Regions from separate parts of the Romboutsia sp. LXY-2 genome, predicted to be linked through region 2. Evidence: predicted binding sites of a transcription regulator. Region 2 holds the regulator's gene; each other region holds the start of a gene.
The links. Region 2 encodes HrcA, which represses chaperone genes, less so after heat shock. Its sites were predicted from a motif close to TTAGCACTCNNNNNNNNNGAGTGCTAA; they were not measured.

Region 1 (11,133 bases), on a different contig from region 2:
GAGCAACATTAAATATTACAACTCTAATGGAGTTAGGTGTTGGAGGTATATTATTTATTGTTTTACAGATGACTATAACTATAGTGGGAGCACTATTTATAGGTAAAAAATTAGGGTTTGAAGATAACTTTAAATATCTTATGGCAAGTGGTAATGCAGTATGTGGTTCTTCTGCAATAGCAGCAACAGCTCCAGTAATAGATGCAGATGATAAAGATAAGGGTATAGCTATAACAATAGTAAATGTAACAGGTATATTCTTAATGTTTATATTACCTGTATTAACGCAAAAAATATATAACCATGAATTAGTTCAAACTTCAGCAATGATAGGTGGTACATTACAATCTGTAGGTCAAGTTGTTGCAAGTGGTGCTATGGTAAGCGAAAATGTAAAGGACTTATCGACTATATTTAAAATAGTAAGGGTTATATTATTAGTAGTAGTTGTATTTGTTTTCGGGCATTTAAAGAATAAATCAAATGTAGAAATACTAGAAGAGGAAATACAAGATACTAAATATAAAAAAATTAAAGCGCCTTGGTATGTTATAGGATTCTTTATCACTTGTGCTTTATTCTCAGCTAATATAATATCTCCACAAGTTTCAGAAATGTGTAAAATGATGAGTAATAAATTAGAGATAATAGCATTAGCAGCTATAGGTCTAAGGGTTAATATAAAAGACTTAATCAAACAAGGTAAGAAAGTTTCGTTATATGGATTATTTGTAGGTATCTTACAAATAGTAGCGGCTATAACATTAATAGGTATATTATTATAGGAATGTCCATTTGGGCATTCTTTTTTTACTAGCAAGAAAGCTATAAGGTTAGTATTTAATTGAATATAAATAATAGTGAATAACTTTTAGAAATATTTTATAAAACATATAAAAAGGGAATGTAGATAATCTACATTCCAAGTATTCCCTTTATTTCATCACATAACATGTCAAGATGTTCTGGATTTTGGATTAAATCAACTTCGTTTATATTTACATATAAAACTGGAGATTGATTATATTCACTGATCCATCTTTCGTATCTGTTGTGAAGATTTTTCCAGTAATCTAAATCAACAGCCTTTTCCATTTCACGACCTCTTAAGTTTATTCTATCAACTATTGTGTCTATAGAACCATCTAAGTATATCATTAAGTCAGGTCTTCTTAAATATGGTACCATATCATTGAATAAATCTCTGTAAGTTATATAGTCTCTCTTAGTCATTTTTTTGTTATCAAATAAGTTTCTAGCGAAGATTTCAACATCTTCATATATACTTCTATCTTGTATATTATTTAATCCGTTACTATCTATTTCTTTTTGTTGCTTAAACCTTTGAGCTAAGAAGTATAATTGTAAGTGGAATCCCCATTTTTCTTGATCTAAATAAAAATCTTCTAAATATGGATTACCATCTACCTTCTCATAGTGAGCTTCAAAACCAAGTTTTTCTGCAACTAATCTTGTTAAAGTTGATTTACCCGCACCAACATTTCCAGCAACGGTAATGAATAAGTCTCTATTTAATGGCTTATCGCATTGGTTTACTAATTTAAACATTATAACTGTCCTCCTAAGCTTTTTATGGCTTCTTCTATTTTGTCTATTATAAACTTTCTATCTTGTTCGTTGTTTAAGAAATCTAAGTTTGAATTATCAACTTCAATAATGATTGGCTCTGTACCCATAAAATTGTGTTTTATAGATAATGGATTAAAATAATATTTATATTCGTTGCTAAGTTCATGAATATAATTTTTATCCATTTGTCTTTCAAAACTTCTGTCCCTCATGGCAATTCGTTTCATTAAAACATCCGTACTTGAATTTAGATATATGATTATATCTGGTTGAGGTAGATCATTTACAAAAGTGTTATACACTTGCTTATATCTGTGAAATTGCATTTTATCAAGAGTTAACCCAGCGAATATTAAGTTTTTTATTATATGATAATCGCTGACAACGCCTTGACCTTTGCTAAGTACATCTCTTTCTACATCTTCTAATTGCTTTACCCTATTAAATAGAAAAAATGCTTCTGTTTGTAAAGCATATCCCTTAATATCTGTATAAAATTTTGATAAAAAAGGATTCTCTTCAACTATTTCTCTAAGTAGGGTATAGTTAAAGTGTTGGTTAAGTATAGTTGCTAGAGTAGTTTTACCTACCCCAATAGGTCCTTCCACTGCTATGAATACGCCTCTATCGTTCATAAAAATCACCTTCTAAATATAATGTCTTATGTATTTTATCAAAAAAGTTTATTTATTTCTACTCTAGACTTTTAAAATTAGTTTTGTATATACAAAATTGTTTAGTTAATTTATGAAAAATATGGGTAAATTAAATTTATTAATATTATTATCTTCAAAAGGAGTATTTACGTATGAAAATTTATGAAAATGAAAATAGTGTAATTTTAGAAGGGGTAACAGATTTTGACCCTAAACATATATTTGAATGTGGGCAGTGTTTTAGATGGCACAAACAAGAAGACGATTCTTATACAGGTGTAGCTTATGGAAAAGTAATAAATGTTAAGAGGGACGGAGAGAAAGTTTATTTAAATAATACTAATTTAAAGGATTTTGAGGACATTTGGTCTAATTACTTTGATTTAGGGACGGATTATTCTAAAATAAAAACTACATTAAGACAGATGGATGAGTATTTAGATAAAGCTTGTGATTTCGGATGGGGAATCAGAATATTAAAGCAAGATGGATGGGAAATGCTTATCTCATTTATTATATCTGCAAATAATAGAATACCAATGATACAAAGGGCTATAGAAAATTTATCTAAGACATATGGTACATTTATTCAGGTTTATGAAGGGAAAGAATATTATGCATTCCCAACGCCAGAACAGCTTAGTGTGGCTTCTCAGGAGGACATTAGAGCTTGTCAAACTGGATTTAGAGATAAATATATAAAGAGCACAGTAGATAGAATAATAGAAGACAAAGAAAATGTAACAGGATACAAAGAACTTGAAACTCAAATGTGCTTAAAGGCATTATCTAAATATAATGGAGTTGGACCTAAAGTAGCTGACTGTATTGCTTTATTTGGTATGGAAAAATTAGATACATTCCCAGTGGATGTATGGGTTAAAAGAGTAATGCAAGAATTTTATGTAAATGATGATATGAGTTTACATAAAATTAGACAGTATGCGGTAGATAAATTCGGTGATTTATCAGGATATGCACAACAATATCTATTCTATTATGCAAGGGAGCTAGGAATAGGTAAATAATAGAAGGGGGAGAAAATATGAACCCGATAGACATATTGTTTATAGGATATATGGTAATATCATATGTACTTGGAGCTATATTATCTATGTCGATTATACTTGAAAATAGAGACCCAGCAAAAACAATGACTTGGTTATTAATATTTATATTACTTCCGGGGATTGGGTTAGTTATTTATGGTGTGTTTGGAAGAAATATTAGAAAGATTAAGATATTTAAAACCCAAAAATTAGCTAATAATATAAAAGAAGAAAAGTTATTTGAGAATTTAGATGAAATAGAAGATCTAGTTAAGTTAGAAATGGAATCTATAAGACATGACAAACTGCTAGATGATGAAGACGATATAGCTAAGAAGAGAGTAATAAGTTTATTACTTAATACAGGTAAGTTTCCATTTACAGTAAACAATAAAGTAGATGTATTTGAAAATGGTAGCAAAAAATTTGATAGTCTTATTGAAGATATAAAAAATGCAAAAGAACATATCCATTTAGAGTATTTTATAATAAAAGATAGTGAAATCGGGCATAAGATTAAAGATGAACTTATAAAAAAAGCCCAAGAAGGTGTCCAGATTAGAATTCTATATGATGATGTTGGGTGTTGGAGATTTTGGTTCCATAGAGATTTCTTCAATGAAATGAAAAGAAAAGGTATAAAGATAGAACCTTTTTTACCAGCTAAGTTTCCTGTTATAGGTGGAAAGTTAAATTATAGAAATCATAGAAAAATAGTAGTGATTGACGGAACTATTGGATATACAGGGGGTATAAATATTGGTGATGAATATGTAGGCAAAAATAAAAAATTTGGATATTGGAGAGATACACATATAAGAGTAGAAGGTACGTCTGTGTATATGCTTCAAATGATATTCTTAATAGATTGGTATTATACAACAAGAGAAGTTATAATAACAAAAAAATACTTCCCAGATATAGAGTATAAAGGCGATAGCATGATTCAGGTTGTGGCGAGTGGTCCAGATAGTGATTGGGAAGCTATTCATTATGCATATTTCTCGGCTATATGCCAAGCTAAAAAAAGTGTATATATTGAAACTCCATATTTTATTCCAGATGAAAGTATATTGAGAGCGTTAAAAAGTGCGGCGCTAAGTGGAGTTGATGTAAGAATTATATTCCCTAAAATAGCAGACCACAAAATAGTAAATAGTGCTTCTTATTCATATTTTGAAGATATATTAAAATCTGGTGGTAAAGTGTATCTATATACAAAAGGATTTATGCATTCTAAAGTAGTAATAATAGATGATAAAATTGCTTCCACAGGCTCAGCTAATATGGATTTAAGAAGCTTTATGCTTAATTTTGAGATAAATGCTTTTATATATGATAAAGAAATAATCAAAATAATGACTAAAGATTTCTTTAGGGATATTGAAGATAGTGAGCCGTTAGATAGAGAGAGATTTGAAAAGCGAAGTATAATTATGAAAACTAAGCAATCAATAGCAAGATTATTCTCTCCAATATTATAGAAATAAACTTAAGAAAAATTGGCTATTTTGACGAAAATATACGAATGAAAAATAGCCTTTTTTTGCTCTAATCTATTGAAAATTATGGGTAAATAGTATATTATAATAATTGTTAGCACTCTACTTAATAGAGTGATAAAAATGTATAAAATATTTCTACATATATAATCATTTAGGAGGGATAGAAGATGAAAATAAGACCATTAGCTGACAGAGTAGTTATTAAAAAAGTAGAGGCAGAGGAAAAAACTGCAAGTGGAATAGTTTTACCAGGAGCGGCTAAAGAACAACCTCAAATGGCTGAAGTTGTAGAAGTCGGACCAGGTGGAATAGTTGATGGAAAAGAAATAACAATGGAATTAAAAGTTGGAGACAGAGTAATATTCCAAAAGTACGCAGGTACAGAAGTTAAAATAGATGGACAAGAGTTCACTATATTAAGACAAAGTGAAATCTTAGCAGTAGTTGAATAATACTTATTAGGAGGGGATAATAATGGCTAAAGAAATTAAGTTTGCTGAAGATACAAGAAAAGCATTAGAAAATGGTGTAAATAAATTAGCTAATACTGTAAAGGTAACATTAGGACCTAAAGGTAGAAATGTAATATTAGATAAAAAATTTGGTTCACCTTTAATAACTAATGATGGTGTTACAATAGCGAAAGAAATAGAATTAGAAGATAGATTTGAAAATATGGGAGCACAATTAGTTAAGGAAGTTGCTACTAAAACTAATGATGTTGCTGGAGATGGTACTACAACAGCTACAGTTCTTGCTCAAGCTATAATAAGAGAAGGACTAAAAAATGTAACAGCTGGAGCTAACCCTGTTTTAATAAGAAAGGGTATACAAAAAGCAGTTGATGTTGCTGTAGAAGAATTAAAATCTCAATCAAGAACTATAGAAACAAAAGAATCTATATCTCAAGTTGCTTCTATATCTGCTGGAGATGAAGAAGTAGGTAAGTTAATAGCTGAAGCTATGGAGATAGTAGGAAAAGATGGAGTTATAACTGTTGAAGAATCTAAAACTATGCATACAGAGCTAGATGCTGTTGAGGGTATGCAATTTGATAGAGGATTTGTATCTGCATACATGGTTACGGATGTAGATAAGATGGAAGCAGTATTAAACGATCCATATATATTAATAACAGATAGAAAAATATCAAATATTCAAGATATATTACCAGTGCTTGAGCAAATAGTTCAACAAGGTAAAAAATTATTAATAATAGCTGAAGATGTTGATGGTGAAGCATTATCTACATTAGTTGTTAATAAATTAAGAGGAACATTTGAAGTTGTAGCTGTTAAAGCTCCTGGATTTGGAGATAGAAGAAAAGCAATGCTTGAAGATATAGCTACACTTACAGGTGGGGTAGTAATATCTGAAGAGTTAGGATATGAATTAAAAGAAGCTAATATTACTATGTTAGGTAGAGCATCTTCAGTAAAGGTTACAAAAGATAGCACTACAATAGTAGATGGAGCTGGAGATAAGGCTGCTATAGAAAATAGAGTTAATCAAATAAAACATCAAGTAGAAGAAACTACTTCTGAATTTGATAAAGAAAAATTAATGGAAAGATTAGCTAAACTTGCTGGTGGAGTTGCTGTTGTTAAGGTAGGAGCTGCTACAGAAGTTGAAATGAAAGAAAGAAAGCTAAGAATAGAGGATGCACTTAATGCTACAAGAGCAGCTGTTGAAGAAGGTATAGTTGCTGGTGGAGGTACTGCATTAGTAAGTGTAATACCTGCTATAGAGAAGTTAATAGAGACTCTTGATGGAGAAATGAAATTAGGTGCTCAAATAATAAGAAAAGCATTAGAAGAACCATTAAGACAAATAGCAATAAATGCAGGTCTTGAAGGAGCTGTAATAGTTCAAACTGTTAAGAATGAAGATCCTGAAATAGGATTTGATGCACTAAATGAAAGATATGTAAATATGGTAGAGACAGGGATAGTTGACCCAACTAAGGTTACTAGAAGTGCTCTTCAAAATGCAGCATCGATAGCTGGTGTGTTCTTAACTACTGAAGCTGCTGTTGCTGATATACCTAGTGAAGATCCAATGCCAATGGGCGGCGGAATGCCAGGAATGATGTAGTAAGTGTTGCTGCTAAACTGAAAATTTGGAGATGGATTGGCGCTCCGGGGTGGATATATTAGTTTTATGTCATGCAGACTAAGATCGTGTCTGCAAATGACATTTAAACTAATATATCCATCCCTACGCTGAATCCCACTCCAAATTTTTTTTTATTTTACAATAATAATTGGAGTGGATATATAAAGACACTAAAAAGACATTTGCTTAAATAGTAAATCTAGATTTTTAGATTTATAATTTACTTATAAATGATATAAGTGCGAGGTGGATTTATGGAGAGAATAATTTATACATTATTAATAGGAGCTGTTGGTGGATATTTGGGTATTAAGCTTAAGATACCTGCTGGGGCTATGATAGGTTCTATGGTTTTTGTTGCTGTGTTTAATGTGTTCACTGGTAAAGGTGATATACCGCCTAATTTTAAGGTGGTGGCTCAAATTGTTATTGGTGCCATGATAGGCTTGAACTTTACTATGGAATCTATAAAAGGTTTGAAAGATTTGATATTACCGGCTATTGTTTTGGTTATTGGCTTAACTGCATTAAGTATATGCTTGGGATTGATTATACATAAGGTTACGGGTCTTGATTTGCCGACTGCCTTATTTAGTGCGGCTCCAGGTGGGATAGCTGATATGACTATAATGTCCGAATCTTTTGGTGCGCAGACTCATATTGTGGCATTGCTTCATTTGGTAAGGCTTACTACGGTGTTGACTATACTTCCTATTGTTATAAAAGTACTAACTTCTAAGGTTGTAGAGGTTCTTCAATAAAATATAATAACTACTATAAAACTATCTTTGGCTGTTTTGTTTGAGGTAGTTTTTTTATATGGAATAAAACTGTTATTATGATTCTAATAAAATAGTTAATATGTTAGTGTTTAGAAACGTAGAATATGCTAATAAATTTATATATAAGACTTTTTGATAATGTGGAAAATATAACCTATAAAGGGTATAATTCAATTATATGAAAAATAACTACACTATAATAGTAAAGAGGTATTGATATGGATTTGAGAGATTTACTACAGGAAGTTAAAAGTAATAACATGGATATAGATGAAGCTTTGAATAAGTTAAAAAACCTTCCTTATGAAGATCTTGGATATGCAAATATTGATCATCATAGGGAAATAAGAAATGGATACCCTGAGGTGATTTATTGTGAGGGGAAAAGTGATGAGCATATATTAGGTATAGTTGGCAAGATGTATGAAAAAAAATCTAATATACTGGGGACTAGATGTAGAAAAGAAACTTATGAAAAACTAAAAGAGATTTACCCTAATTGTGAATATGAGGAACTATCTAAAATACTAAAAATACAAAACCATTATATAACTAACAATGGTAAAGGTAAGATTTTAGTATTAACAGGAGGTACTTCTGACATTCCAGTAGCAGATGAAGCTTATTATACTGCGAAGTTTTTAGGGAATGATGTAGATAGAATTTATGATGTGGGTGTAGCTGGAATACATAGGTTATTAGACCGTAAACATATTTTAGATGAAGCTAGGGTAATAATTGCTGTGGCTGGTATGGAAGGAGCTCTTCCTAGTGTTGTAGGAGGTCTTGTGGATGTACCTGTAATAGCTGTGCCTACATCGGTAGGATATGGTGCTAATTTTGGTGGACTATCGGCTCTTTTAACAATGTTAAACAGTTGTGCATCTGGAATATCTGTTGTAAATATAGACAATGGATTTGGAGCAGGATACTTGGCATCCATGATAAATAAACTAAAATAATAAGTATACACTTAAGGAGAATATATATGGACCAAAGAATACTTTATTTTGACATAGTAAATGGAATATCAGGAGATATGACACTGGCAAGTTTATTGGATTTAGGAGTACCAAAGGAGATATTTCTGGAGGAAATAGAAAAACTAAATCTAAAAGGGGAATTTGAAATAAAAGTAAGTAAGAAAAATGAAAGTGGAATAGTAGGGACTAATGTAGAGGTAATTGCAAGAGAAACTCATGCTCATAGGCATTTAATAGATATATTTGATATCATTGATAATAGTGAATTAAATGAAGCTGTTAAGGATATGTCTAAAAAAATATTCATGACTATAGGTGAAGCTGAGGCGAAGGTTCATGGAACTACTATAGATAAAATACATTTCCATGAGGTGGGGGCTATAGATTCTATAGTAGACATAGTTGGATCAGCTATATTAATTGACTTACTTAATATAGATAAGATATGCACTAATTCAGTTCCTGTAGGATCTGGGTTTGTAAAGTGTGATCATGGTATTATGCCTGTTCCGGCTCCAGCTACAATAGAGATACTAAAAGATGTACCGATAAAGATGAACACAGTAAAAGGAGAGTGTACTACTCCAACAGGTGCAGCTATTATAAAAACACTATGTAATGAGTTCGTAGATGTAATAGAGTTTGAGCCGAAGCAAATAGGCTATGGTATAGGACATAAGAAATTTGAAATACCTAATATGTTAAGAACAATACTTGGTGAAAAAAAAAAGAAGAAGTAGTATATGAAATATGCGCAAATATAGATGATATGTCTTCTGAGATATATTCGTACTTATACGAAGTAATATTAGAAAAAGGCGCACTAGATATTTATACAGAAAATATCTATATGAAGAAGAATAGACCTGCTACAAAGTTGTCTATATTATGCGAGGAAGAAAAATTGCAAGAGTTTATAGAGTTATTACTTATTGAGACTAGTACCTTTGGTGTTAGATACAATAAGTTCTATAGGCAAAAGCTAGATAGAAAGTTTAAGATAATAGAGACACCTTATGGTAAAGTTAAAGTGAAAATTGGTTACTATAAAGGTAAAATAATTAAGGTGACTCCGGAGTATGAGGACTGTAAATTAATATCAAATGATAAACAAATACCATTATATAAAGTGTTCAATGAAATAAACTATACAATAAAAGAAAAAATAGGCCTAAAGTTATTGACATAAGGAATATTTTTTGATAAATTAATATACAACTTAAAGAAATAAATACATATAAATAAAATTATTATCACTCGTATATACTCAGAAATAAGGTCTGAGAGTTTCTACCGAGATACCGTAAATATCTCGACTATGAGTGAAATTATTATATCAGAATATCATCTTAAGTAAACTTGCAAGCCGATAACAAATCCTTGTAGGTTAGCTACAAAAGATATTTTGGAAGCCTGTATAGTAATTTCACTTTTATGAGCATTAATTATGGAAGTTACTATACAGGTTTTTTTGTACACAAAATAAAGACGAACTAAAAACAATAAAATCAATAAAAAATTCGTATATTATAAATTAAAATGGAAGGAGAACTACTATGGCAACGATACTAAAAGAAGGATTAACTTTTGATGATGTTTTATTAGTACCTAAGAAATCGGAGGTATTACCACACCAAGTAAACATAGGAACTAATTTAACTAAAAAGATAAAATTAAACATTCCTCTATTAAGTGCAGGTATGGATACAGTTACAGAATCTAAAATGGCTATATCTATGGCAAGACAAGGTGGTATGGGTATAATACACAAGAACATGTCAATAGAAGAACAAGCATTAGAGGTTGATAAAGTAAAGAGAAGTGAAAGTGGAGTTATAGTAGATCCATTCTATTTATCTAAAGATCACACTATACAAGATGCTGACGATATAATGGGAAGATACAAAATATCAGGTGTACCTATAGTTGATGAAGATAACAAGTTAATAGGGATAATAACTAACAGAGATATAAAATTCGAAGATGATATGACTAAGAGCATTGAAGAAGCTATGACTAAGGAAAACTTAGTAACTGCTAAAGAAGGAGTAACTTTAGAAGAGGCTCAACAAATACTTAAGAAAAATAAAATAGAAAAATTACCTATAGTAGATGACCAAGGTCACTTAAAAGGTTTAATAACAATAAAAGATATAGAAAAGAAAATACAATATCCAAATTCAGCTAAAGATGCTCAAGGTAGATTATTATGTGGGGCAGCTGTAGGAATAAGTGCAGACTTAATGGATAGAGTAGACGCATTAGTTAAAGCTAATGTAGACGTTATAGTGTTAGATAGTGCACACGGACATTCTAAAGGGGTTATGGATGCTGTAGGTAAAGTAAAATCAGCTTATCCAGAACTTCAAGTAATAGCTGGTAACGTAGCTACACCAGAAGCAACAGAAGACTTAATAAAAGCTGGAGCTGACTGTGTTAAGATAGGTATAGGA
Region 2 (11,133 bases):
TGTATAAGTAAATGTAAATACTGTGATTTTAATTCGTACAAAATGAACAAAATGTCTAAGGAAACTTATTTAAGTGATTTAAAGATAGAAATGTCTATGTATAAAAATGAATTAGAAAAAAATAATATTAAAGATGAAATTAGCAGTGTATTTTTGGGTGGAGGTACACCTAGTATATTAAGTGGCGAAGAATTAAAAGAGATATTTAAAAATATCTATGAAAATTTTAATATAAAAGAAGATGCAGAAATAACAATAGAATGTAATCCTGGTACCATTACAAAAGAAAAGCTATTAGCTATGAAAGAAATAGGAATAAATAGACTTAGTATAGGATTACAAGCAGTACAAAATCACCATCTAGAAAATATTGGTAGGATACATACGTATGAAGAGTTTGAAAAAAACTATAAAGAAGCTATTGAAGTCGGATTTGATAATATAAATATAGATCTTATGTATTGTTTACCAAATCAAAGTATTGATGATTGGAAGGAAACATTAGAAAAAATTATAACATTAAATCCATCACATATTTCGGCATATTCTCTTATATTAGAAGAGGGTACACAGCTATATGATATGTATGAAAAAAATGAGTTTGAGTTAATTGACGAAGATACAGATATTAATCTTTATAACCATACAATAGAATATCTAAAGGAGAAAGGTTATTATCAGTATGAAATTTCAAATTATGCAAAACCTAATAAAGAGTGTAAACATAATATTTTATATTGGAAGTGTGACTCATACATTGGATTAGGTCCTGGTGCTTCTGGGTATTTAAATAATGTAAGATATAACAATGTAGAGGGGTTAAGTGATTATCATGAGAAAATCATGAATAATGAAAAGCCAATAGACCATAAAGAAAATTTAAGTAATGAAGATAAGATACAAGAAAAAATATTTATGGGACTAAGAATGAACGAAGGTATAAAATATGAAGACTTTAAAAATCAATTTAATATTGATTTTAAAAATAAATATGAAAGTCAAATAGATAAATTAACACAAAGAAATTTAATAAAAGAAAGTAAAGATGGAATAAAGCTTACGCAAAAAGGCAGAGAAATCTCAAATAGTGTATTTGTAGAATTTATATAATATCTTAAAAGTGTTGACAAAATAAATTTATAGTGGTATATAATATATATAATCTTTTTAGCACTCGGAAAAAGTGAGTGCTAACAGCGAGGAGGTGCTATATGGAACTAAATGAAAGAAAACTTAATATCCTCAAAGCGATAGTTAAAGATTATATAGAAACAGCAGAAGCTGTAGGGTCTAGAACTATATCAAAAAAACATGATTTAGGGATTAGTGCTGCTACCATTAGAAATGAAATGGCTGACTTAGAAGAGTTAGGTTATCTTATTCAACCGCATACTTCAGCTGGTAGAGTACCTTCGGAAAAAGGCTATAAGTTATATGTAGATTTATTAATGGCTCAAAGTGAGTTAAGCTTACAAGAGAAGGTATTAATAGAGAAAGCCGTACAAGACAACGTAAATCATATAAAAGATTTAATTCATGAGACCTCTAAGCTATTATCTCAGCTTACTAACTATACTACTGTTGCTGTAACAAAAAGTATGACAAACCACAGTATAATTAAGCATATACAGTTAGTTTCAATGAATGATAATAATATATTGCTTATAGTAGTTACGGATAAGGGAGATATAAAAAATGCTAATTTAGCTACAAATGTTTATTTAGATCAATCTAAATTAAATTTAATCTCTGATAATCTTACTAAAAAACTTTCAGGGAAGACTATAACAGATTTAGATGATAGATTAATAGCATTTATTAAATATGAAATAAGTGAGTATTCTGCATTAATAGATGAGCTTGTAGATGCATTAAACTTTAATATGTCAGATGAAGACCTTGCAGTAACTTTAAATGGAGCTACTAATATATTCAGTTATCCTGAATTCAATGATGTAATAAAGGCCAGATCTTTCTTGAATATGCTTGAACAAAAAGAAACAGTGGCACAAATGATTAAATCAAAAGGAATTCAAAAAGATAATGTTAATATAATTATAGGTAGTGATAATGAATGTAATGTTGCTAAAGATTGTAGTATTGTAACAGCAACTTATAATATAGGCTCTGACATGATGGGACGGATAAGCTTTATAGGTCCTACAAGAATGGATTATGCCAAAATTTATGCAATAATCAACTACATGAGCTTATTGCTTAATAAAAAATAAACTGAGGGGTGTAGTATCTTGGAAGAAAAAAATATACATCAAGAAGAAATAAATGAAGAAAAAGATACTTCAATTAATGAGGAGCCAAAGGCTGAAGAAGTTAATGAAGAAGTAAATGAAGAAACTAGTAATGATGATAATGTTAGAGACATAAACTCAAAACTTGAAGAAAAAAAGCTACAAGATGAGTTAGATGAAGTTAACGAACAATATCAAAGATTACAGGCTGAATATGCAAACTATAGAAGAAGAACTCAACAAGAGAAAGAAACGATAGGATTATTTGCAAATGAAAAGATAGTAACTGACTTAGTGCCAGTTATAGATAGTATGGAAAGAGCTCTTGAAGCTTGTGAAGATAAAGAAAATAGCATGTATAAAGGTATAGACCTTGTACACAAGCAGTTATTAAGTACACTTACAAAATTTGGTGTTGAAGAAATAGAAGCTCAAGATCAAGATTTTGATCCAAATCTACATTTAGCAGTAATGCAAGAAAGTGTAGATGGAGTAGAACCAAACAAAGTAGTAATGGTTCTTCAAAAAGGATATAAGCTAGGAACTAAAATAGTAAGACCTACTATGGTAAAAGTTTCTTGCTAGTTAAAATAAATTAAAAAATAAAACTATTAAAATTAATATATAATTTTAGGAGGATTCAATCATGGGAAAAATAATAGGAATAGACTTAGGAACAACTAACTCTTGTGTTGCTGTTTTAGAAGGTGGAGAGCCACAAATAATAGCAAACAACGAAGGTATGAGAACAACTCCATCAGTTGTTGCATTCACTAAGGATGGAGAAAGAATAGTAGGAGAGCCAGCTAAAAGACAAGCTGTAACAAATGCAGATAGAACAATAATATCAATAAAAACTCACATGGGTACAGACCACAAAGTTGACATAGATGGTAAAGGATATACTCCACAAGAAATATCAGCTATAACATTACAAAAATTAAAGGCTGATGCTGAAAGTTACTTAGGTCAACCTGTAACAGAAGCTGTTATAACAGTTCCAGCTTACTTCACAGATGCTCAAAGACAAGCAACTAAAGATGCAGGTAGAATAGCAGGTCTTGATGTTAAGAGAATAATAAATGAGCCAACTGCAGCAGCACTTGCATACGGAATGGACAAATTAGATCAAGAAAAGAAAATATTAGTATTCGACTTAGGTGGAGGAACATTTGACGTATCTATACTTGAAATAGGAGATGGAACTTTTGAAGTTTTAGCTACTGCAGGTAACAATAGATTAGGTGGAGATGACTTCGACCAAATAGTAATAGATTACTTAGCTGATGAATTTAAAAAAGCTGAAGGTGTAGATTTAAGAAATGATAAGATGGCTCTTCAAAGATTAAAAGAAGCTGCTGAAAAGGCTAAGAAAGAATTATCTTCAACTATGTCTTCAAACATAAACTTACCTTTCATAACAGCTACAGCTGAAGGACCAAAGCACTTAAATATAGACTTATCAAGAGCTAAGTTTGAAGAATTAACAAGAGGTTTAGTAGAAAAAACTATGGAACCAACTAAGAGAGCATTACAAGATGCAGGGCTTTCTACAAGTGAAATAGATGATGTATTATTAGTAGGTGGATCTACAAGAATACCAGCAGTTCAAGAAGCTGTTAAGAAGTTTATAGGAAAAGAACCTCACAAAGGTATAAATCCAGATGAATGTGTTGCGGCTGGTGCTGCTATACAAGCAGGAGTTTTAGCTGGAGATGTTAAAGACTTATTATTACTTGATGTTACTCCATTATCTCTTGGTATAGAAACTTTAGGTAATGTATTCACTAAGATAATAGAAAGAAATACAACAATACCAACTAAGAAGTCTCAAGTATTCTCAACTGCTGCAGATAACCAAACTGCTGTTGACATACATGTTCTTCAAGGTGAAAGAAGTATGTCTTACGACAACACTACTTTAGGAAGATTCCAATTAACAGATATACCGCCAGCTCAAAGAGGAATACCTCAAATAGAAGTTACTTTTGATATAGATGCTAACGGTATAGTTCACGTTACTGCTAAAGATTTAGGAACTGGTAAAGAACAAAAAGTTACTATAACTTCAGGAACTAACTTAAGTGAAGAAGAAATAGAAAGAAAAGTAAAAGAAGCTGAAATGAATGCTGAAGCTGATAAGCAAAAGAAAGATAAAATAGAAGCATTAAACCAAGCTGAATCTACAATATATCAAACAGAAAAGACTTTAAATGAACTTGGAGATAAAGTAAGTGCTGATGATAAATCAAATATAGAAGCTGCTATAGCTGATTTAAAAGCTGTAAAAGATAGAGAAGATGCTACAGGCGAAGAAATAAGAAAAGCTATGGATGAAGTTATGAACAAATTCCAAAAGGTATCTGAGCAAATGTACCAACAAGCAGCAGCAGAACAAGCAGCAGCTGGTGAAGCTCAAAACGAAGGACCTAAGGATGATAATATAGTTGATGCTGATTTTACAGAAGTAAATGACGAAAAATAGGTTACACAAATAAATTGATTGTATATAATTAATATAAAGGAATAATAATGTTCCGATAAAGTAAAGTTCATTATTAATAATGTTCAATTGCTTAAATAAATAATAATAGCTTGTAGCTTTAATATACTACAAGCTATTATTTTGTAAGATAAAGGTGGTGACAAAACTTGAGTACTAAAAGAGATTACTATGATGTCTTAGGTGTAAGTAAGAGTGCAGAGGCACAAGAAATAAAAAAAGCTTATAGAAAATTAGCTATGAAATATCATCCAGATAGAAATCCTGGTGATGCAGAGGCGGAAGAAAAATTCAAAGAAGTTAGTGAAGCTTATGAAGTTTTATCAGATGAGACTAAGAGACAAACTTATGATCAGTTTGGTCATGCAGGAATGAATGGTCAAGGTGGTTTTGGTGGCCAAGGTGGATTCGGTGGTCAAGGCTTTGGTGGATTTGAAGATATATTTGGAGATATATTTGGAGATATGTTTGGAGGCGGATTCGGCGGTGGTAGACCGAGAAGAAGAGGGCCTGAACGTGGTGCAGATATAAGACAAAATGTTAATATAACTTTTGAAGAGGCGGCATTTGGTAAGAAAACTTCTATAAAAATAAATAGAAGTGAAGAATGTGATGAATGTCATGGAAGTGGAGCAAAGGCTGGAACATCTAAGAAAACTTGTCCAACATGTAACGGAGCAGGAGAAGTTAGAACTGTTCAAAGAACTCCTTTCGGTAATATAGCTAGTTCAAGACCTTGTACAGCATGTGATGGTGAAGGGGAAGTTGTAGAATCACCATGTAATAAGTGTCATGGAAAAGGTAATGTAAGAAAAGTTAAGACTATTGAAGTTGATATACCAGCAGGTATAGATGATGGTCAAATGATAAAACTTGGAGGTCAAGGTGAAGTAGGTAGTAAGGGTGGACCTAGAGGAGACCTTTACATTTCAGTATCTGTTCAACCTCATCCTTTATTTACAAGAGAAGGCAATGATATTTACTTTGAAATGCCAGTGACTTTTGTTCAAGCGGCATTAGGTGATGAAATAGAAGTTCCTACATTAGATGGAAAAGTTAAGTATACTGTACCAGAGGGAACTCAAACAGGAACAGTATTTAGATTAAGAGAAAAAGGTATACCAAGATTAAGAGGAAACTCTAGAGGTGACCAATATGTTAAGGTAGTGGTTGACACTCCTAAGAAATTAAATGAAAAGCAAAAAGATATCTTAAGGGAATTCGCTAAAGAATGCGGAGAAGATGTTCATGAAAAGAAAAGAACTTTTGGCCAAAAAATTGAAGATATGTTTAAAAAAAAGTAAAAAAAGGCTCTAGGTTATTTTCCTAGAGCTTTTTGTATAAATAATTTTATTTAAGATAATTATTTAAGATAATTAAGGTGCGTATTAAGAAATAAGAGCTACCACTTTTATTTGGTTAAAGATACTTTGAGATAATGTATTCATGATTATTTCGTCTAAGTTCATTCCTTTTAAAGCTAAGAAAGTAATAAAAGCATTAACAAGCACTTCTTCATAAGTTGATTTATAAGCTTCTAAATCTTTTAAATAATCTTTATTTCTTATTGAATTATTAATTAGAATTAATTCATCTATTGTACAAAACATTACTGCCATAACAGTAGTAGATTGTATATGTATCTTTTTTAAAGCCTCATATCTTTGTAAGCAAAAGTTATTAAGTTCATTTATTATTTTGCTTTTTTCATCAATAGATGCATTTTCCAGCTCTTCTTTTGTCTTGTCATATACAAAATAACACTTTTGATATATTTCATCTTTCTTTAATGAGTTATCATGTAATAGAGAATTTAACTTTCTATTATCTTCAACTTCTTGGTTATCATTATTTAATTTTAAATGGCTATATTTAGTTGATATTATTTGTAGTTCTTTAAATAAATCTAATGTTTCTATCCTGTTCATATTAAATCCCCTTTTGTTAATTGAATAATATATCTATGTAATAATAATAGTACAAATAAAGTATATAATAAAGTAAATATTAAGATAAATATGAATTTTCTACAAAAGTATTATTATAATATATAAAATAAATACTATGTTTAAATAAAACTAAGATAAAGAAGATAGAAGATATAATGATTTAGTATTCTTAATGGTTGACAAGAAATGTATAATAAGAAATATAGGAAATTATAAATATTTTACTATTACAAAATAGATTAAAGAATGGTATTAAAGATAATAATAATTATGATATAATAAAGTTTATCAAAAAAATTAGGAAAATTAACATAAGGATGGTGCTAGATAGATGAAATGGGCAGAAATTACTATTAAAACTTCAACAGAAGCAGTTGAAGCTATAACTAATATATTATATGAGCAAAATGTAGGTGGAGTATCTATAGAAGATCCTAAAGATTTTAAATTCCAAAAGAAAAATGAATTTGATTGGGATTTCGTTGAAGAAGAAATATTTAATAGTGGATACGATGGTGTAATAATAAAAACGTACATAACTGAAGAAAGAGATGTAACTGAAGACATAAATTTAATAAAAGAAAAAATACACGGATTAAAAGAGTTTGGTATTGATATAGGTGAAGGTATAGTAGAACTTTCAGAAGTTGATGAAGAAGATTGGGCAAATGAGTGGAAAAATTATTATAAACCAACAAAAGTGGGTAAACATATAGTTGTTAAACCTACATGGGAAGAATATGATGCAGAAGAATCTGATTTAATAATAGAATTAGATCCAGGTATGGCATTCGGTACGGGTACACATGAAACTACATCAATGTGTATGGTTGAACTTGAAAAATATGTAAAACCAGATTCTAAAGTGTTTGATATTGGTTGTGGAAGTGGAATACTTGCTATAGCTGCTGCAAAGCTTGGGGCGAAAGAAGTTTTAGCTGTAGATTTAGACGAAGTAGCTGTAAAGGTATCTAAAGAAAATGTTGAATTAAACAATGTTGAAGATAACGTAGTTGTAAAGCACGGAAACTTAATGGATGTTGTTAAGGATAGAGCAGATATAGTTGTTGCAAACATAATAGCTGACATAATAAAAATACTTGCAAAAGATGTTCATAACTTTATGAAAGAAGATGCAGTATTTATTTCTTCTGGTATAATCCATGCTAAAGTAGATGAAGTAAAGGCAAGCTTAGAAGAAAATGGATTTGAAATAATAGAGGTTCAATCACTTGGCGAATGGAACGCAATAGTTTCTAAACTTAAGTAGGTGACAATATGGATAGATTTTTTGTTGAAAAGAATAACATAAATTTAGAGAATAACACTTGTGTAATAGAAGGCGAAGATGTTAAACATATTTCAAAAGTGTTAAGATGTAAAGTTGGAGAACAACTTGAAGTTTGTGACTGCAATAATAGCGAATATCTATGTGAGATAACTAATATAGATAAGGACATAGTAAACTTAGATATAATAGAAAAGATAGATATAAAGAGAGAGTCGGATATAAAGGTAAAATTATACCAAGGTCTTCCTAAAGGACCTAAAATGGAAATGATACTTCAAAAATTAACTGAAGTAGGTGTTGATGAAATAATTTTAGTTCAGACTAAAAGAAGTGTAGCAAAAGTTGATGATAAAAAAGAAGATAAGAAAATAGAGCGTTGGGAAAGAATTATTTATGAAGCTGCTAAGCAAAGTAAAAGAGGACAACTTCCAAAATTAAGAGGCGTTTTAAGCTTTAAAGAAGCTCTAGAAGATATGAAAAGTAATGACATGAATATATGTCCTTATGAAAATGAAAGAACAGTATCGATAAAAAATGCTATAAAAGATGCTAATATAAATAATATTGGTATCTTTGTTGGTCCTGAAGGTGGATTTGCAGAAGAGGAAATTGAAAAAATACAAGATATAGACTCTAAGGTTGTATCACTAGGACCTAGAATTTTGAGAACTGAGACAGCATCAGTTGTTGCTTCTTCCATAGTTTTATATGAACTAAGTGACTTAGGAGGAAATGAATAAATGAAAAAAGTAGCTTTTTACACATTAGGTTGTAAAGTAAATCAATATGAAACAGACGCTATGCTTGAATTATTTGAAAAAGATGGATATGAGCAAGTAGAAAGCGAAGATTATGCAGATGTTTATGTTATAAACACATGTACAGTTACACATATGAGTGATAGAAAATCTCGTCAATATATAAGAAGGGTTAAAAAGAAAAACCCAAATGCTATTATTGCCGTTGTAGGTTGCTATTCTCAAGTATCGCCAGAAGAAATACTTGAAATAGAAGAAGTAAACTTAGTAATGGGTACTAATGATAGAAGAAAGATAGTAGAAGAAATAAAGAAAATAGATGTAAATCAAAAAGCAAGTACTGTTGATGATATAATGAAAGTTAAAGCTTTTGAAGAAATAGAAATAAGCCAAACAAACGGAAAAACTAGAGCATTTATGAAGATACAAGATGGATGTGATAGATTCTGTACTTACTGTATAATACCTTATGCAAGAGGAAGAGTAAGAAGTAGAGATATAGAAAGTATAACTAATGAAGTTAAGAAACTAGTTGAAAATGGATACAAAGAATTTGTTTTAACAGGAATTCACGTAGCATCATATGGAAAAGATTTAAGAAATGATGAAATAAAGTTATTAGACGTTATTAAGCAAATAAATGAAATAGACGGAGTTGAAAGGATAAGATTAAGTTCTGTTGAACCTATATTATTCACTGATGAATTTGTAAACGAAGTTAAAAGTATGGAAAAAGTATGTCCTCATTATCATTTATCATTACAAAGTGGATGTGATGAAACATTAAAAAGAATGAATAGAAGATATACTACAGAAGAATATAAGGCAATAGTTGATAGATTAAGAGAAAATATACCTAATGTAGCAATAACTACTGATGTAATTGTAGGGTTTCCTGGAGAAACTAATGATGAGTTCAATAAAACTTATGAATTCTTAAGGGACATAGAACTTTCTCAAATGCATATTTTTAAATATTCACCGAGAAAAGGTACTCCAGCTGCTACAATGGATAATCAAATAGATCCACAAATGAAGCAGTTTAGAAGTGATAAATTATTAAATCTTAGTAAAGAAAACTTTGAAAAATTTGCTAGCAAATTTATAGGTACTGAGCTTGATGTATTATTTGAACAAAATATTTTAGAAAATAAATACGAAGGCTTAACTCCAAACTATATAAGAGTAGTAGTGGATTCTACTGAAGACATACAAGGACAAATACGTAAAGTTAAAATAACAGACGTAAAAAATGAGTATGTTGAAGGAATCTTAGTATAATATGTAGAAAGTTAAACTTATATAGATTGGAGGTGTGGTTTATGAGTTGTATATTTTGCAAAATAATAAATGGTGAAATCCCATGTAGCAAAGTTTATGAAGATGATAAGGTATTGGCCTTTAATGATATAAATCCAGTTGCACCTGTGCATATATTAGTCATACCGAAGAAGCACTATGAGAGTATAATAGATATAGAAGATTCAGAAATGGATATAATTGCTCATGTGCATAGAGTGATAAACAAAATAGCAAATGAACAAGAATTCGCTAAAGATGGATTTAGAATAATCAATAATTGTGGAGAAAATGGTGGTCAGGAAGTGAAACATATTCACTATCATATTTTAGCTGGAAAAAAGCTACCCTTATATGAGGCTACCCAAAAGTAGAAATAAATCAAAATTTAGTTTTCTTCTTGATAAAATATACTTGAAAAAAATAAAAGATTGGTTTATAATAAATGAAGTGTGAGGTTGTAATGCATTTATGCAGATATAATCGTAGTTACAGTCCCAGCATAATTCGCGCTATCGGAGGGAGGGAAAAAGAAATGTCAGAAGTAAGAGTAAGAGAAAATGAAACATTAGACAGCGCTTTAAGAAGATTTAAGCGTTCATGTGCAATGTCTGGCATCATGTCTGAAGTTAGAAAAAGAGAGCACTATGATAAGCCAAGCGTTAGACGTAAAAAGAAGGCAGAAGCAGCAAGAAGAAAAAACGCTAAGAAATAGTAAATAAGAGTTAAAGAGGTGAAGGGAATGTCCCTTAAAGAAAAGTTACAAGAAGATTTAAAGTCTTCAATGAAAAACAAAGATACAGTTAAAAAGTCTGTAGTAACTTTAATAAGAGCTTCTATAAAGCAATTTGAAGTAGACAATAGAGTTGAGCTTGATGATGAAGGTATTATTGATGTAATATCTAAACAAATGAAGCAAAGAAGAGATGCTCTAGTTGAATTCGAAAAAGCAGGAAGAGAAGACTTAGTAAATGAAACAGAAGCTGAAATCGAAGTTTTAAAAGAGTACCTACCTCAACAGTTAAGCGAAGAAGAGCTAAACGAAATAGTTAAAAATACTATATCACAAGTAGGAGCTACTTCT
Region 3 (11,133 bases), on a different contig from region 2:
TGTTCAAATGGGCCATGTAGAGTAACTCCATCATCTCCAAGGGGAATATGTGGTGCAGATGCAGATACTATTGTAGCAAGAAACTTCTTAAGAGCTGTGGCATCAGGATCAGCTTGTTATTTACATGTAGTAGAGAATACAGCTTTAAATTTAAAACACCTAGGAGAAACAAAAGGTTTAATAAAAGGAGAAGCTACTCTTGAAAGATTAGCTAAAAAGTTTGAGATTGAGGAAAACGATAAACATGAAAAGTGTATAAAAATTGCTAATAAAGTATTAGCTGATTTATATAAACCAAGATTTGAAAAAATGGAATTAGTTGAAAAGATAGCTTATGGACCAAGAGTTAAAAAATGGAAAGAGATAGGAATAATGCCTGGGGGAGCAAAATCAGAGGTATTTGATGCCATAGTGAAGTCTTCAACAAACTTAAATAGTGATCCAGTAGATATGTTAGTTAACACATTAAACTTAGGTATATCAACAGGTTTATATGGACTTACACTTACAAATCTTCTGAATGACGTTATGTTAGGTGAGCCAGTAATAAGAATGGCACCAGTTGGGTTTAATGTAATAGATGAAAATTATATAAACATAATGATAACAGGTCATCAACACTCAACATTCTCAAGTTTCCAAGATGAGCTAAAAAAACCTGAGGTAGTAGAACTTGCTAAATCAGTAGGAGCAAAAGGGTTTAGATTAGTTGGATGTACATGTGTAGGTCAAGACTTACAACTAAGAGGTGAACATTATCAAGAAGTATTTGCAGGTCATGCAGGTAATAACTTTACTAGTGAAGCAGTATTATCAACAGGTGCAATAGATATAGTTTTATCTGAATTTAACTGTACAATACCAGGGCTTGAACCTATAGCAGATAAATACAAAGTTAAAATGATATGCTTAGATGATGTTGCTAAAAAAGCAAACGCTGATTTTATAGCATTTGATAGAAATAATATAGATGAAATAACTAAAAACTTAATAAATGAAGCAGTTTCTTCTTATAAATCAAGAAGAGATGTTGTAGAAATAGATATACCAAAAGATCATGGTTATGAACAGTCTTTAACAGGAATAAGTGAAACAAACTTAAAGGCGTTTTTAGGAGATTCATGGAAGCCACTTATTAACTTAATAGCTGAAGGTAAAATAAAAGGAATAGCAGCAGTAGTAGGATGTTCAAATATGACTGCTGGAGGACACGATGTGAATACAGTAGAGCTTACAAAAGAGCTTATTAAGAAAGATATATTAGTATTATCAGCAGGATGTTCAACTGGAGGTTTAGAAAATGTAGGCTTAATGTCACCAGGTGCTGAAGAATTAGCAGGTGAAAATTTAAAAGCTGTATGTAAGAGCTTAGGTATACCGCCAGTACTTAACTTTGGTCCATGTTTAGCAATAGGAAGACTAGAAATAGTAGCAACAGAACTTGCTGAAGAACTTGGAATAGATTTACCGCAGTTACCATTAGTACTTTCTGCTCCACAGTGGTTAGAAGAACAAGCTTTAGCAGATGGTGCATTTGGATTAGCACTTGGATTACCTCTACATTTAGCACTACCTCCATTTATAACAGGTGGAAAATTAGTAACAGAAATACTTACAGAAAAATTAAAAGAAATAACAGGAGGTCATGTTATAGTAAATCCAGATCCAGTAGATTCAGCTAATGTTTTAGAAGAAATAATAGTAGACAGAAGACAAAAACTTGGATTAAAGGATGTGGAAGTTTATGCATAGAATCTTAATAGATAAAGATTTGTGTATGGGTTGTAAAGGTTGTGTATTAGCTTGTATGTTAAAACATACTGATAGTAATAACCTATACACACTAGATTTAGAAAATATAGATAATGACTCTAGAGGTCATATTGAATTAGATAAATATAACAACCCAATTCCAATACTTTGCAGGCATTGTGATGAGCCGGAGTGCGTATTGACTTGTATGAGTGGAGCTCTTAAAAAAGATGAAATAACAGGAATAGTATCTTATGAACAAGAGAGATGTGGTTCTTGTTATATGTGTGTAATGTCATGCCCATACGGAGTATTAAAGCCAGATGACAGAAGTAAGCAAAATATTTTAAAGTGTGACTTATGTAAAGATGAGGAATATCCTAAATGTGTAGCTAACTGTCCAAGTGGTGCAATTAGTTTACAAAAGGAGGAATCTTATGACAAATAATAATTATGTAATAATAGGAGCTAGTGCAGCTGGAATTAATGCTTGTAAAAAATTAAGAGAGTTAGATAAAAATGCTAATATAACATTAATCTCCAAAGATGAAAATGTATACTCTCGATGTATGCTACACCATGTAATATCTGGGCATAGAACCTTAGAAAGTATAAATTTTATTGAAGATAACTTCATGGAAGTTAATAATATAAACTGGATAAGTGGTCATGTTGTAAATGATATAGACACGGAGCTTAAAATAGTTGAAATGGATGGAATAATAGTAAATTACGATAAGCTTCTAATAGCAAGCGGTGCATCTTCATTTATACCACCAATAAAAAATTTAAGAGAGGGTAATTTTGTATATTCTCTTAGAAATATTGACGATGTAGAACAAATTATTGATAAAGCAAAAACATCAAAAAAAGTAGCAATAATAGGTGCAGGATTAGTAGGTATAGATGCATTATCAGGTTTATTAGAATATAAAAACCTAGAAATATCAGTAGTTTACATGGAACCAAATATATTGAACTTACAGTTAGATCCACCTTTATCTAAGGTATATGAAGAAGAATTTGTTAAGGCAGGTGTGAAGCTTTATCCAAATTCGGCAGTTAAAGAAATTGTTTTAGATGATAATGACAATGCAAAATCAATATTACTTGGAGATGGAAATGTAGTTGAATGTGATATGATAATTGTGGCAACTGGAGTAGTTCCTAATGCGACCTTTATAGATGACAGCGGCATTGAGTATAATAGGGGCATAGTAATAAATGATAAATGTGAAACAAATAAAAAAGATGTGTATGCAGCTGGAGATGTTGTTGGCAAAAATGCTATATGGCCCTTAGCTGTTAAACAAGGAATAGTAGCAGCATATAACATGGTAGGTCTTGAAAAGGAAATAGATGATAAATTTATGCTAAAAAATAGTATGAATTTTATGGGGATACCTACTGTATCAATAGGTTTATGTAATCCTCAAGATGATAGCTATGAAGTAATGACTAGATGTGGAAAAGATTATTACAAAAAAATAGTATATAAAGATAATAAAATTTGTGGAGCTGCAATTCAGGGTGATATATCTTATACAGGTGTTTTAACATATTTAATAAAACATCAGGTAGAAGTATGTGATATTGAAAAAAGAGCATTTGATATTGGATATGGAGATTTCTTTGAAATGAAGGAAAACGGAGAATTTTGTTATAGTGTTTAATATCCAATAATAAGTTGGTATAGATAAAATTAAATGGCATTAGTTCATAATAAAAATGAATTAATGCCATTAATTTTATCTACAATAAGAGATAGTATAGTTATAAAGTAATAAACTATGATAAAAAAGATTATAAATTGAAAACCTTTTAATTTGTAGTAAATCAAAAGTTATAACAAAGTTAAACTAAATGAATTTATTATAACAAAGTTAAACTAAATGAATTTATTATAATGAATTTTACTAAAATTGAAGTCTGAATCATTGTAAGGTTTCTTTTCTTCATTTTTATATCCGATGGATAAAACACATAACACACCATAATTATCAGGTATATCTAGTACTTTTTTTACATCAACCTCAGAGTCTCCATTTTCACTTTGTCTTTGTCTCATTTGGATCCAACAAGACCCAAGTCCTAGAGCTTCAGCTTCTAGTTGGATTATAGTAGCTACAATAGACGCATCTTCAACCCAAACATCACTGATCTCTGTATTTGCTACTATTGCTATAGCTGTTGGTGCAGTTTTAAGTCCTAAAGTTCCCATGTTTTTACACTTTTCTAGTTTTGATAAAGTTTTTTTATCATTAACTACGATAATCTCAACAGGCTTTTTATTTTTTGAAGATGGAGCAATTAATGCACATTTCAATATTTTGTTTAGTAGATCTTTTTCAATCGGGGTATCTTCATATTTCCTTATACTTCTTCTACTCTTTAGCAACTCTAACATATTACTCACCCTTTCATCCATTTATTACTAGTATTATATCAATTGATATATGGATTATCTATATTTTGAGTTCGTTAATATCTAAAAAAAACTATGGATTGTTTGAGTGGATATAAATATAAATAAAAACACTTAAAAAAATTGCTTTTGAACTAGAATTGATATAAAATAAATGTAAACCATAAAAAATAAAATGGTTTACTAAAAATGGAGGAAGTTTATATGAAATTAACAACTAAAGAAATTATAGTGTGTGGTTTATTTGCTAGTATAACTGCAGTATTATCTCAAATATCAATACCATTACCATTTACAACAATTCCACTTACGATGCAAGTATTTGCAATAATGTTGTCTGGAATATTATTAGGTCCTAAACTAGGGACTATATCTCAAATAATATATGTGCTTCTTGGTTCGATTGGTATTCCAGTATTTGCACAAATGAGTGGGGGTATGGGAATAGTACTAGGGCCTACAGGAGGATTTATTTTATCTTTTCCTTTAATAGCTTTAATAGTAGGTTACTTTTCTAAGAAGTATAAAAGTAAGCCAATGGTTTTTATTGGAATGATAATAGGCCTTATAATAAGCTATACAATAGGGACTCTTCAATTCTGTTTTGTAACAGACATGACTTTTATGGCAGGCTTAATGGCATGTGTAATTCCGTTTGTTGCAGTAGATATATTAAAAATAATATTAGCATATATAGTAGGAACTAGTATAAATAAAAGAATCAACTTAGGAGTGTAATAATGATAAAAATAAGGCCACATCATATATTATGTATGAAAGCTTATGTTGGTAAAGGTTATAGTGAAGATTTTAATATTAATATGAAAAAGATAATTAATGAGTTAAAAGATGATTCACAGGATATTCAAATTGTATTTGGTTTAGATGATATATGTTCAAAATGTCCATACAATTTAGGCAATCGGCTTTGTAAAAGTCAAGAAAAGGTTGAAAAAATAGATTCAAAAATTATAGATTACTTTGATATAAAAGAAGATAAGTATATTTATAAGGAATTAAAAGATAAGATATACAAAAAAATGAATGAAGATATGTTTACAGATATATGTAGTAATTGTGCATGGTATACTCTAACTAATTGTAAAGAGCTAAATTTAAACTTATAACACCTATGAAATAGAGGAGCTATAAATTGAATTTAGCTCTTTTTTTATTTTTAAAATTCTTATGAAAGCTAGTGTTTAACAGGTATAAGGAAGGTTTTGTATAAGTGGAAAGGGGTAACTACAAAAAACTACCAATAGAAAATGTCGAAATATGTGATATTATAGATTTAACAAAAGGTTACAAAAAGGTTACAAAACATTACAAAAAAGTAACAAATGTAATTCGTAATCTCAAAATTCAAAAAGAGGTGAAGGATATGACAAAGAAAATTAAACATTTAGTAGCAATAGGAGCTGTATCGATAATAACATTAGGAGCAACTGTTCCAGCAAGTGCACAAACTATAAATAGACAAACTACTTGCAAAACTCACAAAAGTAGTTGTTCAATAAAAGTTGGTAATAAGAAAAGCAACTGTAATTTAAACAACTGTGGAACTGATGATTGCGAATCTAACCATGGTAACTCTAGTAGCTGTGATTTAAATAAAATATTAACTCCAGAAAAATTACTTAATAATATATTAGTATTATCAGGAAAAACATGTAACAATAATACAGCTAAGCCAGAGCAAACTCCAAATGAAACTCCAGCATTACCAGGAGATTCAAATGATAACAATACTGTAGTACCAGAAGAAAAGCCAGAGCAAACTCCAAATGAAACTCCAGCATTACCAGGAGATTCAAATGATAACAACACAACAAAGCCAGAGCAAAAGCCTGAACAAAAACCAGAGGAAAATCCTGGTACTTCAAGTGATTATGCAGCATTCCAACAAAGGGTTTTAGAATTAGTTAATGCTGAAAGAGCAAAAGTTGGAGCAAAACCATTAACATTAAATGCAAAGTTATCAAATGTAGCAACAACTAAATCACAAGACATGATAGACAAAAACTACTTTGACCATAACTCTCCAACATACGGATCTCCATTTGATATGATGAAGCAATTTGGAATATCATATAAGAGTGCAGGAGAAAATATAGCTATGGGACAAACATCTCCAGAAGAAGTTATGAAGGCATGGATGAATTCTGACGGACATAGAAAAAATATATTAAACTCTAGTTTCACTGAAATAGGAGTAGGTGTAGCTAAAAACGCTAAGGGTCAATTATACTGGACTCAAATGTTCATAGGAAACTAAAATAAAAATTAATAATAATTATATAAATGAAGGCTAGTCAATTTGACTAGCTTTTCTTTTTGCTTCATATAAATTGTATATATTGGAATTTAGAATAAATCAAAAATATTCTGTTGACAAAATTATTTAAGAGGAGTATATTTTTATTAACGAGTTAGCACTCGATAAATGAGACTGCTAACAAAATATAAATTTAAAATATGCGTATAATAAATATTGCTTAAATATAGAAAGTGGAGGGTTTAGATATGAATGTAGATAGAATGACAATAAGAGTACAAAATTCTTTAAATGATGCTTTTAATATTGCAGTAAAAAATCATAATCAGCAAGTTGATGTAGTTCATCTTTTTGCAGCCCTTGTAAATCAAGAAGATGGATTAATTCCAAATATATTTGATAAGATGAATGTATCTGTAGATTCATTAAAAAATACAATAGATTTAGAATTAAGAAAGCTTCCTCAAATACATGGAGAAGGTATAAGTTCACAAGGGGTTACAGCTACTAGAAGAATAAATGAAGTATTAATAAAAGCAGAAGAAATATCAAAAGAGTTTAATGATGATTATATTAGCGTTGAGCATGTTATGCTTGCTATGATGGATATGGAAAGTAATAATATAGTAGGGAAAATACTAAGACAATTCAACATTACTAAGAAAGATTTCTTAGATGTATTATCAAAAGTAAGAGGAAATCAAAGAGTAGAAACTCAAGATCCAGAAGGCACATATGAAGCTTTAGCACGTTATGGAACAAACTTAATTGAATTAGCTAAGAAAAATAAATTAGACCCAGTAATAGGTCGTGATGAAGAAATAAGAAGAGTAATAAGAATATTATCAAGAAGAACTAAAAATAACCCAGTATTAATTGGTGAGCCTGGTGTTGGTAAAACAGCTATAGTTGAGGGTCTTGCAGAAAGAATAGTAAGAGGAGATGTTCCAGAAGGGCTTAAGGATAAAGTAATATATGCCTTAGACATGGGGGCATTAATAGCTGGTGCAAAATACAGAGGAGAGTTTGAAGAAAGGCTAAAAGCTGTATTAAAAGAAGTTGAAGGTGCAAATGGAAATATAATACTATTTATAGATGAGATACACACAATAGTTGGAGCTGGAAAAACAGAAGGTTCAATGGATGCAGGTAACTTAATAAAACCAATGCTTGCGCGTGGTGAATTAAACTGTATAGGTGCAACAACATTTGATGAATATAGAAAATATATAGAGAAAGATAAAGCATTAGAAAGACGTTTCCAACCTGTAATAGCTGAAGAGCCAAGTGTTTCTGATACTGTATCAATTCTTAGAGGATTAAAAGAAAGATTCGAAATTCATCATGGTATAAGAATACATGATAATGCAATAGTAGCAGCTGCAAAATTATCAGATAGATATATACAAGACAGATATTTACCTGATAAAGCAATAGATTTAATAGATGAAGCTGGTGCTATGATAAGAAGTGAAATTGACTCCTTACCTACAGAACTTGATACTGTAAGAAGAAAGTTATTCACACTAGAAACAGAAAGAGAAGCATTATTAAAAGAAAATGATGAAAAAAGTAAAAATAGACTTGAAAAGCTAGGAAAAGAAATCTCAGAGTTAAAATCTAAAAATGATGAGATGAGTGCTAAATACGAAAAAGAAAAGCAACAAATATTAGGTATTAAAAACTTAAAAGCACAACTTGATGAGGCTAAAGGAAATGTTGAAAAATACGAAAGAGAATATGATTTTAATAAAGCTGCTGAAGTAAAATATGGAGTGATTCCAAAACTTGAAGAACAAATCAAAGAATATGAAGCAAAAATTAAAGAAAGCTATGAAAATGCTCTTTTAAAAGAGGAAGTAACAGAGAATGAAATATCTGAAATAGTTGCTAAATGGACTGGAATACCAGTGGCTAAACTTGTTGAAGGTGAAAGAGAAAAATTATTAAAACTAGAAGATGAACTTCATAAGAGAGTAATAGGACAGGATGAGGCAGTAACTGCAGTATCAAATGCTGTAATACGTGCTCGTGCAGGACTTAAAGATGAAAATAAACCAATCGGTTCATTTATATTCTTAGGACCTACAGGAGTTGGTAAAACAGAACTTGCTAAGACTCTTGCAAACAACTTATTTGACAGTGAAGATAATATAATAAGAATAGATATGTCAGAGTACATGGAAAAACATGCAGTATCTAGACTTGTAGGGCCACCTCCAGGATATGTAGGATACGAAGAAGGCGGGCAACTAACTGAAGCAGTAAGAAGACATCCATATTCAGTAATATTATTTGATGAAATAGAAAAAGCTCATGAAGATGTATTTAATATGTTCCTTCAAATATTAGATGATGGTAGACTTACTGATAATAAAGGCAAGACTGTTGACTTTAAAAACACTCTTATAATAATGACATCAAACATTGGTAGTCACTATTTATTAGAGGCTGGTGATAATATAACAGACCAAACTAAAGATATAGTTATGGATGAAATGAAACGTAGATTTAAGCCAGAATTCTTAAATAGAGTTGATGATATAATAATGTTTAAACCTTTAGATTTAGAAGGTATAAAACAAATAATTGATATATTCATGAATTCTTTAAGAAAGAGATTAAAAGAAAAAGATATAAAAATTGAAGTAACTAATAGTGCAAAAGAAATAATGGCAAAAGAAGGATACGATCCAGTTTATGGAGCTAGACCATTGAAGAGATATATAAGTAATACATTAGAAACTATAATTGCTAAGAAAATGATAGCAGGAGAAGTTCATAATGGATGTACTGTAGTTATAGATGGAAATGAAGATAATATAAATGTAACTGTAAAATAATATATATAATAGGGGTTGTAGCTAATAGTTAATTGTTAGCACAACTCCTATTTTTATTAGAGATAATTTATGGATAGGGTAAGTTTATATGTGTTGATAAAAATTGTACAAATTATTAAAAGTAAGGAACCTAACATGAATACTTTGAATATAAATACTATACAGAGATGAATATGAAAATAGGAGGGACATATATGGAATGGTTTTTAGAGCAGTCTCCTGTTATACAAGCGCTGATAGCAACATTATTTACATGGGCAGTGACAGCATTAGGAGCAGCGGTAGTATTAATATTTAAAAGTATAAATAGAAGGATTTTAGATTCTATGTTAGGTTTTGGAGCGGGTGTAATGATAGCCGCGAGTTTTTGGTCATTATTAAATCCTGCCATTGAATTAAGTGAACAAATGGGAGTTCAGTGTTCTTGGATTGGACCTGCTTTAGGCTTTTTCGCAGGAGGAATATTTATTGTTATATCTGAGAAGTTTTTAGATAAATATTATTTTACAAAATGGAAAGACAATGATATGAATAGAGAAAGTAGCTCATTAAAGCGTAGTATGTTATTAGTAGCAGCAGTTACAATTCATAATATACCAGAGGGATTGGCTATTGGAGTCGCTTTTGGTGGTGTAGCATCAGGTGTTGAGGGAGCTACAGTAATTTCAGCGTTATTACTTGCTTTAGGAATTGGATTACAAAACTTTCCAGAAGGAGCAGCAGTGTCCTTACCTTTAAGAAGAGAGGGGTATAGTAGAGGAAAGTCATTTTTATACGGTCAAGCATCAGGTATGGTGGAGCCTTTAGCAGGTATGCTAGGTGCATTTGCCGCTATAACTATTAGAAGTATGTTACCATTTTTATTAGCTTTTGCTGCAGGTGCTATGATTTCTGTAGTGTCTTCAGAGCTAATACCAGAAAGTGCAAGTGAAAATAAAAACTTAGCTGCAATAGGAGTAATTTTAGGATTTATGGTTATGATGATATTAGATGTTGCCCTAGGTTAACACATTAAAGTAGATAGTTAAGAAGAGGCATATTAGTCTCTTCTTTTTGTGCATATTAGAATAATAATATATCATCTCAATTAAGGAGTGTAGTTAATGAGCAAAATATCAAAAAGAGGGTATCATGAAAGTGATATAAGGTGGTTTTCAGAAAAAGAGTTAGTTAGACTGAATAAGGCTAAAGAAGAGATAGAGTGGTTAATAGATAGAGAATATAAAATAGAATCAGTAGTTACATTTGTAGGAGATAGATATCAGTTTTCAATAAGACAAAGAGATGCACTTAAAAGGGCTACTTGTACCACAAAACAGAAAGAATTAAGAATGTCTAAAAGATTATCTTGTGATGAAATAAAAAATGATGGTATATACATAGATGGATTTAATTTAATAATTACCTTAGAGGTAGCATTATCCGGTGGAACTTTGATACAAGGTAGAGATGGGAATATTAGAGATTTAGCAGGGCTTAGAGGGACTTATAAAATAATTGATAAAACAGATATAGCTATAAAAATAATAGCTGATTATTTAGAAAAACAACAAGCGGAACATGTAAAAATTTATTTAGATGCCCCAGTTTCAAATTCAGGTAATTTAAAATGCAATATATTAGAGATAATGGAAAATTATAATTTTATTACTGAAGTAGAGTTAGTAAATAATGCAGATATAGTATTAGATAAGCTAGATAGAATTGTAAGTAGTGACGCGGCAATAATTGATAAATGTAGTGGCTATTTTAATTTATGTAAATCAATAATAGAAGATTATATTCCTGAGGCTAAAATAATTAATATTAATTTGTAATCGATACAACGGTGTTCA

Region 1: the regulator HrcA is predicted to act here: its motif matches at 4,892-4,918, upstream of ACI48P_RS19220 (co-chaperone GroES).
Region 3: the regulator HrcA is predicted to act here: its motif matches at 6,610-6,636, upstream of clpB (ATP-dependent chaperone ClpB).

What each region holds. Positions count from the first base shown of each region.
Region 1 is NZ_JBKFGI010000015.1:60,160-71,292, reverse strand. It holds gene ACI48P_RS19245 (YeiH family protein) at 1-785, shown strand, start outside; gene ACI48P_RS19240 (deoxynucleoside kinase) at 916-1,569, opposite strand; gene ACI48P_RS19235 (deoxynucleoside kinase) at 1,569-2,225, opposite strand; gene ACI48P_RS19230 (DNA-3-methyladenine glycosylase family protein) at 2,399-3,274, shown strand; gene cls (cardiolipin synthase) at 3,292-4,779, shown strand; gene ACI48P_RS19220 (co-chaperone GroES) at 4,968-5,252, shown strand; gene groL (chaperonin GroEL) at 5,275-6,894, shown strand; gene ACI48P_RS19210 (AbrB family transcriptional regulator) at 7,170-7,676, shown strand; gene larB (nickel pincer cofactor biosynthesis protein LarB) at 7,916-8,659, shown strand; partial or broken gene larC (nickel pincer cofactor biosynthesis protein LarC) at 8,686-9,869, shown strand; purine riboswitch at 9,918-10,019, shown strand; gene guaB (IMP dehydrogenase) at 10,237-11,133, shown strand, end outside.
Region 2 is NZ_JBKFGI010000006.1:398,695-409,827, reverse strand. It holds gene hemW (radical SAM family heme chaperone HemW) at 1-1,110, shown strand, start outside; gene hrcA (heat-inducible transcriptional repressor HrcA) at 1,212-2,231, shown strand; gene grpE (nucleotide exchange factor GrpE) at 2,250-2,834, shown strand; gene dnaK (molecular chaperone DnaK) at 2,896-4,734, shown strand; gene dnaJ (molecular chaperone DnaJ) at 4,902-6,056, shown strand; gene ACI48P_RS13120 (hypothetical protein) at 6,141-6,680, opposite strand; gene prmA (50S ribosomal protein L11 methyltransferase) at 7,033-7,971, shown strand; gene ACI48P_RS13110 (RsmE family RNA methyltransferase) at 7,980-8,732, shown strand; gene mtaB (tRNA (N(6)-L-threonylcarbamoyladenosine(37)-C(2))-methylthiotransferase MtaB) at 8,733-10,031, shown strand; gene ACI48P_RS13100 (histidine triad nucleotide-binding protein) at 10,073-10,423, shown strand; gene rpsU (30S ribosomal protein S21) at 10,585-10,764, shown strand; gene ACI48P_RS13090 (GatB/YqeY domain-containing protein) at 10,792-11,133, shown strand, end outside.
Region 3 is NZ_JBKFGI010000001.1:556,002-567,134, reverse strand. It holds gene cooS (anaerobic carbon-monoxide dehydrogenase catalytic subunit) at 1-1,752, shown strand, start outside; gene ACI48P_RS02730 (4Fe-4S dicluster domain-containing protein) at 1,745-2,200, shown strand; gene ACI48P_RS02725 (NAD(P)/FAD-dependent oxidoreductase) at 2,190-3,425, shown strand; gene ACI48P_RS02720 (nitroreductase family protein) at 3,641-4,159, opposite strand; gene ACI48P_RS02715 (biotin transporter BioY) at 4,382-4,915, shown strand; gene ACI48P_RS02710 (DUF1284 domain-containing protein) at 4,918-5,304, shown strand; gene ACI48P_RS02705 (CAP domain-containing protein) at 5,562-6,455, shown strand; gene clpB (ATP-dependent chaperone ClpB) at 6,704-9,298, shown strand; gene ACI48P_RS02695 (ZIP family metal transporter) at 9,493-10,305, shown strand; gene ACI48P_RS02690 (DUF434 domain-containing protein) at 10,402-11,115, shown strand.